One region of the Brevibacillus sp. FW306-2-1A-C05A genome, then DNA from elsewhere that is predicted to be linked to it. Evidence: riboswitches for the same ligand, from Rfam matches in the RefSeq annotation. Region 1 holds a riboswitch; the other holds the start of a gene.
The links. A riboswitch is a leader RNA that binds a small molecule or an ion and turns the genes downstream of it on or off. The one in region 1 is predicted to bind cyclic di-AMP.
Positions count from the first base shown of each region.

Region 2: it holds a riboswitch for cyclic di-AMP, as region 1 does, so the genes downstream of both, AC3WJN_RS22660 (C40 family peptidase) here and AC3WJN_RS13280 (CAP domain-containing protein) in region 1, are expected to answer to the same signal.

Region 1 covers NZ_JBYSWV010000019.1:7,945-11,539, reverse strand. Annotated here, with positions in the region: gene AC3WJN_RS13290 (homoserine dehydrogenase) at 1-585, shown strand, start outside; gene AC3WJN_RS13285 (hypothetical protein) at 697-855, shown strand; gene AC3WJN_RS13280 (CAP domain-containing protein) at 926-1,624, opposite strand; cyclic di-AMP (ydaO/yuaA leader) riboswitch at 1,633-1,788, opposite strand; gene AC3WJN_RS13275 (rhodanese-like domain-containing protein) at 1,873-2,184, opposite strand; gene AC3WJN_RS13270 (cold-shock protein) at 2,630-2,833, shown strand; gene AC3WJN_RS13265 (hypothetical protein) at 2,860-3,066, opposite strand; gene AC3WJN_RS13260 (phosphotransferase family protein) at 3,166-3,595, shown strand, end outside.
Region 2 covers NZ_JBYSWV010000056.1:8,577-12,171, reverse strand. Annotated here, with positions in the region: gene AC3WJN_RS22670 (PspA/IM30 family protein) at 1-615, opposite strand, end outside; gene AC3WJN_RS22665 (LiaF transmembrane domain-containing protein) at 681-1,085, opposite strand; cyclic di-AMP (ydaO/yuaA leader) riboswitch at 1,393-1,531, shown strand; gene AC3WJN_RS22660 (C40 family peptidase) at 1,536-2,057, shown strand; gene AC3WJN_RS22655 (response regulator transcription factor) at 2,276-2,995, shown strand; gene AC3WJN_RS22650 (sensor histidine kinase) at 2,996-3,595, shown strand, end outside.

The DNA of each region.
Region 1 (3,595 bases):
GCAACAGCGGCCGCCCTGCCGACGATCGACCTGTTCAGCTACAATCTGGCGGGCTGTGAAATCAAGCATGTGGAAGGCATTTTTACCGGAACGACCAACTTTGTCTTGACAAGCGTCATGGAGGAAGGCGTCACGAGCGAGGAAGCGATTCGCCGGGCGCAGCAAATGGGCATCGCCGAGCCGGACCCGACCTACGACATCGACGGCTGGGATACGGCCTCGAAAATCGCGATTTTGGCCAACGCCGTGTTCGACGCCAGGCTGAAGCTCTCCGATATCCCGCGGGCGAGCGTTCGCGACCTGTCTCCCGCCCAAATCGCCGAGTGGAAACGCGCCGGACGGGTGCCGAAGCTGATCGGCACGATCCGGCCGACAGCAGACGGCGTAGCGGCAGCGGTTGAGCTTGTCGCAGTCGATGCGACGCATCCTTTTGCCCAAGTAAAAGGGACGACGAAAGCGATCCGCGTGGAAACAGACGTCATGGGCGAACTGATGGTCGTGGGCGGGAAGTCGGACCCGGCAGCAGCAGCGGCGGCAGCACTGAAAGACCTGGAACATATCATGAGTAGACACGGCGCTGTCTGACAGCGGCAGCTTCCTTGCGCCGCTTCCAGCGATCGGCAGGAATGACCCGGTTTGTTTTTCGCGCATACTAGGGACGTACCACGAACAAATAGCGGCGAGGGGGCCATACGGATGAATCAATCGTCTGATGTCAATGCCGAACTGCAGCAAGTTTCTGCCTATCCAACGAAGCAGAAGATGAACCAGAAGGAAGTCGCTCTGTTTGACGAGCAGGAAGGCTGCGGCTGCACCCCCAAAGCGAAAAACGCGGCAAATACGGAGCAAGGATAGCTCCACACGAAAAAAGCCGGGCCTCTTTGGAAAAAGAGTACCCGGCTTTCGTGTACAGGGAAAGACGTTCTTAGCCGATAAATTCCTGAACCCAGTAACCGTTGGTGTAGCCGACACCGATTTTGGTGAAGGCCGGGTTCATGATGTTTTTGCGATGGCCTTCGCTGTTCATCCACTGCGTCATCACTTCTTGCGGACTGCGTTGACCCATGGCGATGTTCTCGCCTGCGGTCATGTAGGAAATGCCGAATTGCTTCATCATGTCAAACGGAGAACCGTACGTTGGGCTGGTGTGGTCAAAGTAGTTGTTGTTCGACATGTCGGCTGCTTTCGCCAGAGCGACTTTGGACAGGGCAGCATCCATCGTTACAGGCGCCAGACCTGCTTTGGCGCGTTCCTGGTTGACCAGATCAGCAACCTGCTTGGCAAAGTCGCCAGCCTGTGCCTGGTCGGCCTGGTTCGCCGGAGCAGCCGGCTTTGTGACGTTCTGTACTGGCTTTGCTGGTGCTTGTGGCGCTTGTTGCACCGGCTTTTGTACGGGCTGCTTTTGTACAGGCGCCTGATTTACTGGCGCGGCAGGCTGTTGTGGCTGTGCGCTAGGTGCAAATGGAAGCTGACCCATATATGGAATCCATTGATACTGGATTTGGTATTGTATGCCAGTTGGTACCGGGCAATTGGCTGCAGCAGATGCAGATGGGGTAAAGCCGGTCAAAGCCAAGCCCAATCCCAGAGTCATCGCGATGGCAGTAGCTCCAAAACGTTTCATATTCAACATCGTCTCCTTTTTTTGGCCTACGAGGTTAGTTGTCGGATTCGGATTGAGGAAACAACCCTACGCTCCTTCGAGCGATTCACCCCTTAGTGGATGCGTGACCCACAAAAAGATCCCCCGCACTTCCATTCGTGAGGAAGCTTCGGCTTATTGGTTTGGCATGACCCAGAATATCAGACTATCCCACCCGAAATAAAGAAGTAATATCTGCCAAACCGCTGGAAACGCTGGCGCTACTGAGCTTATTCGCCCTCGCTCTCCGGCTCGTTCCACGCTGTCAGTCCGCCGAGCAGCGCTTTTGCCTCGTATCCGTGCTCGCGCAGCAGAGCAGCCGCTTTTTGCGCTTTGTTGCCCGACGTACAGACCGTGATGACCTGCGCTTTTCGCGCCACGGATTCTGTTTCTTCATCTAAGGGCTTGTCACGTTCGAGCATGTGCACATAGGGAACGTTTTTGGTTGCGGCCAATTCGCTGGTGAGCGTTCCGTTCCGGAATTTTGCCTCGTCGCGGACGTCAAGGATGAGTACAGGTGTCTGTTTTTCCAGCAACTCGATTACTTCCTGTTTCGTTTTTTTGCATTCGCAATCCCTCCCGAGCCTATTGTAGCAGTTGCCTTTCTGATAGAGTAGTAGTAAATGGTTGATTTTTACGGTCTGGTTATGGTAAAATGATAATGCTACTTGAATACTTGAGCCTAAATCTTCGAGGTGTATGCTGATGGATAACGTTTTTGAAATCCCGATTCACACTGGCGCGGTCATCGGAGCCGCAAGGATGGAAGAGAGGAAGGGCTTTCGTCGTTTTAGGTTTTCAAAAAGTTTTGGTTTTAACATGGCAGTTCCGTCCTATGACACTTTCATTTTAGCGAAGTAGATCAACTTCACATATCATGAAGGCGTATCGCGATCTCGCTCTGGGGTATTTCTTCATGATATGTGAGCTTTATTTGCTTCGGTAAATATGACTAGCATATTCAAATTGACTTTTGGAGGTTTTCTCATGCAAGCGAACGGAACAGTAAAATGGTTTAACGCAGAAAAAGGTTACGGCTTCATTCAAGTAGAAGGCGGAGACGACGTATTCGTACACTACAGCGCAATCCAAGGCGACGGCTTCAAAACTTTGGAAGAAGGCCAGCGCGTTGAGTTCAACATCGTAACAGGCAACCGCGGTCCTCAAGCTGAGAACGTAGTAAAACTGTAAGTCTCCTTTATAAAAGAAACTGTCCGTCAGCGGGCAGTTTCTTTTTTTCTCGCAAGATCACGGTGTTTGACGAGCATCACCCGGTAAAAGTCGGCGTGCGCCTGGATGTGGCCGAACAGCCCGATGAACGAAGGCGGAACCGGGTCGCCAAACTGAAAGGCCGCGTTCTCGCCCGTCGCTGCGAGCTGCGCCATCAACTTCGGCAAGATTTCGTCTGTACACGCAAAAAGCAAATCGAGCTTCCCGGCGTTTTTTTCTACCAATTGCTGCCACGGCTGTCGTATAATCGAGCATGCTGCTTTTTATCACAGACCGGGAGGAGAGTGAACGAAATGGAAGACTGGCTGGTGTCGCTGCAAAAAACGGTTCCGCTTTTGCAACAGGCGGGGAGCGTGGAGGAAATCAAAAAAGGGCATTCGGCAGACCGGAAATATCGCGTCGAGTTGGCAACAGGAGGCCCTGCTGTCTTGCGGGTAGCCAGCTACGAGCAAGCCGGGCAAAAAGAGCAGGAGTATGCGCGGTTGCAGGCGTTGCAGCCTCTGCCGATCAAAGCTTCCAGGCCGCTCGATTTTGGCGTGCGAAAAGAATGGGGCATTTGCTACATGCTCGTCTCTTACATCGAAGGAGAGGATGCGCGGGACGCACTGCCGACCTTCACGGACAGCGAGCAACAGCAGGTCGGCTTTTTGGCGGGACGGGATTTGGCCGCCATGCACCAGCTCGCGGCTCCCGCGTCGACACCGCCATGGGCAGAGCGGTGTG
Region 2 (3,595 bases), on a different contig from region 1:
GTCTTTTTCCAGGTCAGACAACGCGCTCTCCCAGGCGAGGTTCGTTTGGCGCCATTGGCCGCTCATTTGTGCCTCCGCCTCCATACGCATCACTTTTTCTTCCATACGAGCGAACCCGCGGCCTGCGGACTGATTGCCAATCCCTGCTACCGCATGATTCACCTGCTTTTGCGTGCGGGCTACTTGTGCCCGTGCCATCAGCGTGAATTTTTTTGCGCGCATTTTATAGAACTCTTCCTTCAGTTCGGCCAGCTTTTCACGCATTTGCGTAGCGGCCTCGGAAGCTGCCAGATAGAGTGTTTCGTACTCGGCTGCACGAGCTTCATACTGCTTTTTGTCCGCAAGAGCGCGGCGGGCAAGCTCGTCTTCCCCTTCTGTCAACGCGAGCTTTACTTGACGGTCGCGCTTTTCGATCAAAGCGTTCGCTTCGTCCAGTTGCTGGCGGAATTTCTTTTCCAATGCTACCTGGCGGGCGACAGCCACTTCGACCTGTCCGATTTCCACTTCCATATCCCGCATGTATTGATTCAGCATAACTACCGGATCTTCCATCGAATCCAGGGCGTCATTTACCGAAGCTACTGTCAGGTCACGCAAACGTTTGAAAATACTCATTTTCAATTCCTCCTCATCATATCACATCGTGTCATTTCATCCAAAAGCTCTCGCGACATGGCTGCTTATGGCTGGCGGCGGGTCATTTCTCTTTCCCACGCGTCCAGCGTGTCTTCTTTTAATACTTTTTGTGCCCACTGACGTTCCCAGGCTGGCGGCGCTTCTTTGGGGACATGGCCGGGGCGCAGTAAGCGATACCCCAGATAAATCACACCAATGGCCAGTAAGCCGTGAAACAGCAGATGGAGCTTGCCGATCAGCATCAGGAACCCGAACAGGAAGATCACGATTCCCCAAAAACGCGAACCGGATTGTCCCATGATTTTTCGAGCGCCGTACAGCATGATGACCGCGGGAATCAAAATCCCGATCAGATCACCAAGGTCGATTCCGATTAAATCCAGGAGAACCAACCCGCCGACCAGCAAGAGAACCAGTCCGAGCAAAAACTTTCCAGACCGTTCGCTCATGCTCGCTTACCTCCTATCATCTCTTGCGTGTGGTGCTTGTTGAACCTTATGGCATTATTGTAGCCCCCCGCATAGGCTCCCCATAACGGGCGTGCGGTTGGTTTTTCCCTCCGTCCCTGGACGGAGAGCATTTCCTGCCGTAATCGGACGAGCCTGGTCCCCTCTTTTTCGCCAGCCAGCGCTTGCATTGTCGAAGCAAGACGTTACACCATTTGGCGAAATTTTGTGACAAAAAAGTGAACAAGCGGTCAAAAAAGAGGGAAAACGGGAAAAGCGTAGAATCTTCGTAAGGTGCGTGTAAAAAAACATCGAAAAATAGCCGAATTCCGTATGACGGAAGCGGGGGAACCAGTTTTTTTGGGGTGAATGATTGCCAGCTGGCAGTCTAGGGCGTCCTTTCGACCGAACCCTTCAGCTAACTTCGTAGGCTCACGAAAGGAGCAGTTTCTTTTGCGCAAGGTGGTAATGTCTTTCGTTATGGCTGGAATGCTTGTGATGGGGGCCGGCGCTGCACATGCGGCAGAGAGTGCAACACTCCAAGACGTAGTCAGCGAGCTGTATGGCGTCCCTTACAAAGCATCTGGCACGTCCAAAAAGGGCTTTGACTGCTCCGGTTTCACACGCTACGTATTTGATGCGTTAGGTGTAGACCTGCCTCACAATTCTGCCGCCCAATATGAATTGGGGACAGCGGTTGCCAAGAAAGACCTGCAGCCTGGAGATCTTGTGTTCTTCAATACAAACGGACGCAGCATCTCACACGTAGGCATCTACATCGGGAACGGCACATTCGTGCATTCGGAATCTGGCCGCGGCGTCGTCAACACCAAGTTGAACGACCCGTACTACTGGAGCAAGCGTTATGTTGGCGCCAAGCGCATCAGCACACCTGTTCTGGAAGCGGCAGCTCCGAAAAAGGAAAACGCGGTGCAAGCTGCATCGTTGTCGGAAAATCAAGCACAAAAGAAGTAGTTCGGCAAAAAATAAGAGCCAGGGACATTGCGTCTCTGGCTTTTTCTGACGAAATTTAGGACCAGGTCTAAAGAGGTGCCCCTACCTATAAGTAAAGATGCATGAATGGACGGATACTTGCCCTTATCATGTGAAAGCATGTTATGATAGACAGGATTAGTTCTTTGTGCCATAGCACCTCATCCACCTATTAATAGAAGTAACTGGGGGTAATTCCGGTGAAAGATCACATTTTGATCGTTGATGACAACCAGGAGATTATTGAACTGCTTGAAGATATTTTGGAAAACGAAGGCTTCCAGGTTTCCTCGGCGGAAAATGGCGAGGATGCGCTTGCTCTTCTGAGCCAGGGCGAGCGGCCCAACCTCATTTTGCTCGATATCATGATGCCGAATATGAGCGGCTACGAGCTGTGCTCGCAAATTCGCCGCGAATGGGATTTGCCGATCCTGTTTCTCAGCGCGAAAAGCAAGGCGGTCGACAAAGTCGTCGGCTTCGAAATCGGCGCCGATGACTACATTACGAAGCCGTTTGACACCGAAGAGCTGCTGGCTCGCATCCGCGCTCATCTGCGACGCTACGAGCGCATTCGCAAGCATACCGAGGAGCAGCCGGAAAAAGAGACGCCCAGCTCCCCGATCACCGTCCTGAAGTTCAAGGACTTGGAGATCCACAAGGAAACGTACTCTGTCTACGTCAACGGCCAGAAGATTGAGCTGTCCACAAAAGAGTTTCAACTACTGACGTTCCTCGCCGAAAATGCCGGGATCGTGTTCACGCGGGAACAAATTTACGACCGCGTCTGGGGGTACGGCTACGGCTCCCTCAACACCGTGACGGTCCACATCAAAAACTTGCGCGAGAAGCTGGAAACAGAACGGCAATTCATCAAAACACAATGGGGGACAGGCTACGTATTCATCGGGGAGAAACTGTAGATGAGTCTTCGCAACAAGCTTTTTCTCTCCTTTATCGCCTTGATTACCCTCAACATCCTGCTGTTCAAATTCGTCTTCCAGGACATCATCATCGACCAGTTGAAAAACGACCGTCACAACCAGTACCAGGCGGAAAAGGATGCGGCAGAAAAGGTCCGGCTCAACCAACTACTGCGCTCCAGCAACTTCAAGGACCCGATCGAGCGCCAGGAACTGGAGAAGCAGTTGCCGGAAGACGTCATGTACCGGATGGTCGTGAAGGACGCGAGCGGCAACACGATTTACCACAGGCCGTCACAAGCCTACTCCTTGAAGCTGTCCCTCCCTTCCACCACGAAAAGCGACCTGAAAGTCGTGGCAGAGTACCATTTTCAGCAGGAGCCTCCCCGTGCGGGAGAGATCGTCGTCTACTTCTACACGGACGATTACGACATGATGGCTACAACCGGAGTCTCCATGATGCTCTGGTTTATTTACGGAAGCCTCGTCCTCGTCGGCCTGCTGCTGCTCGCCCTGTTCCTCCGCTGGATTTTGCGCCCGGTCAATGAGCTGGCCCGCGTCACTCAGGAAATTCGCGAGGGCAAACGGCTTGTGACGTTT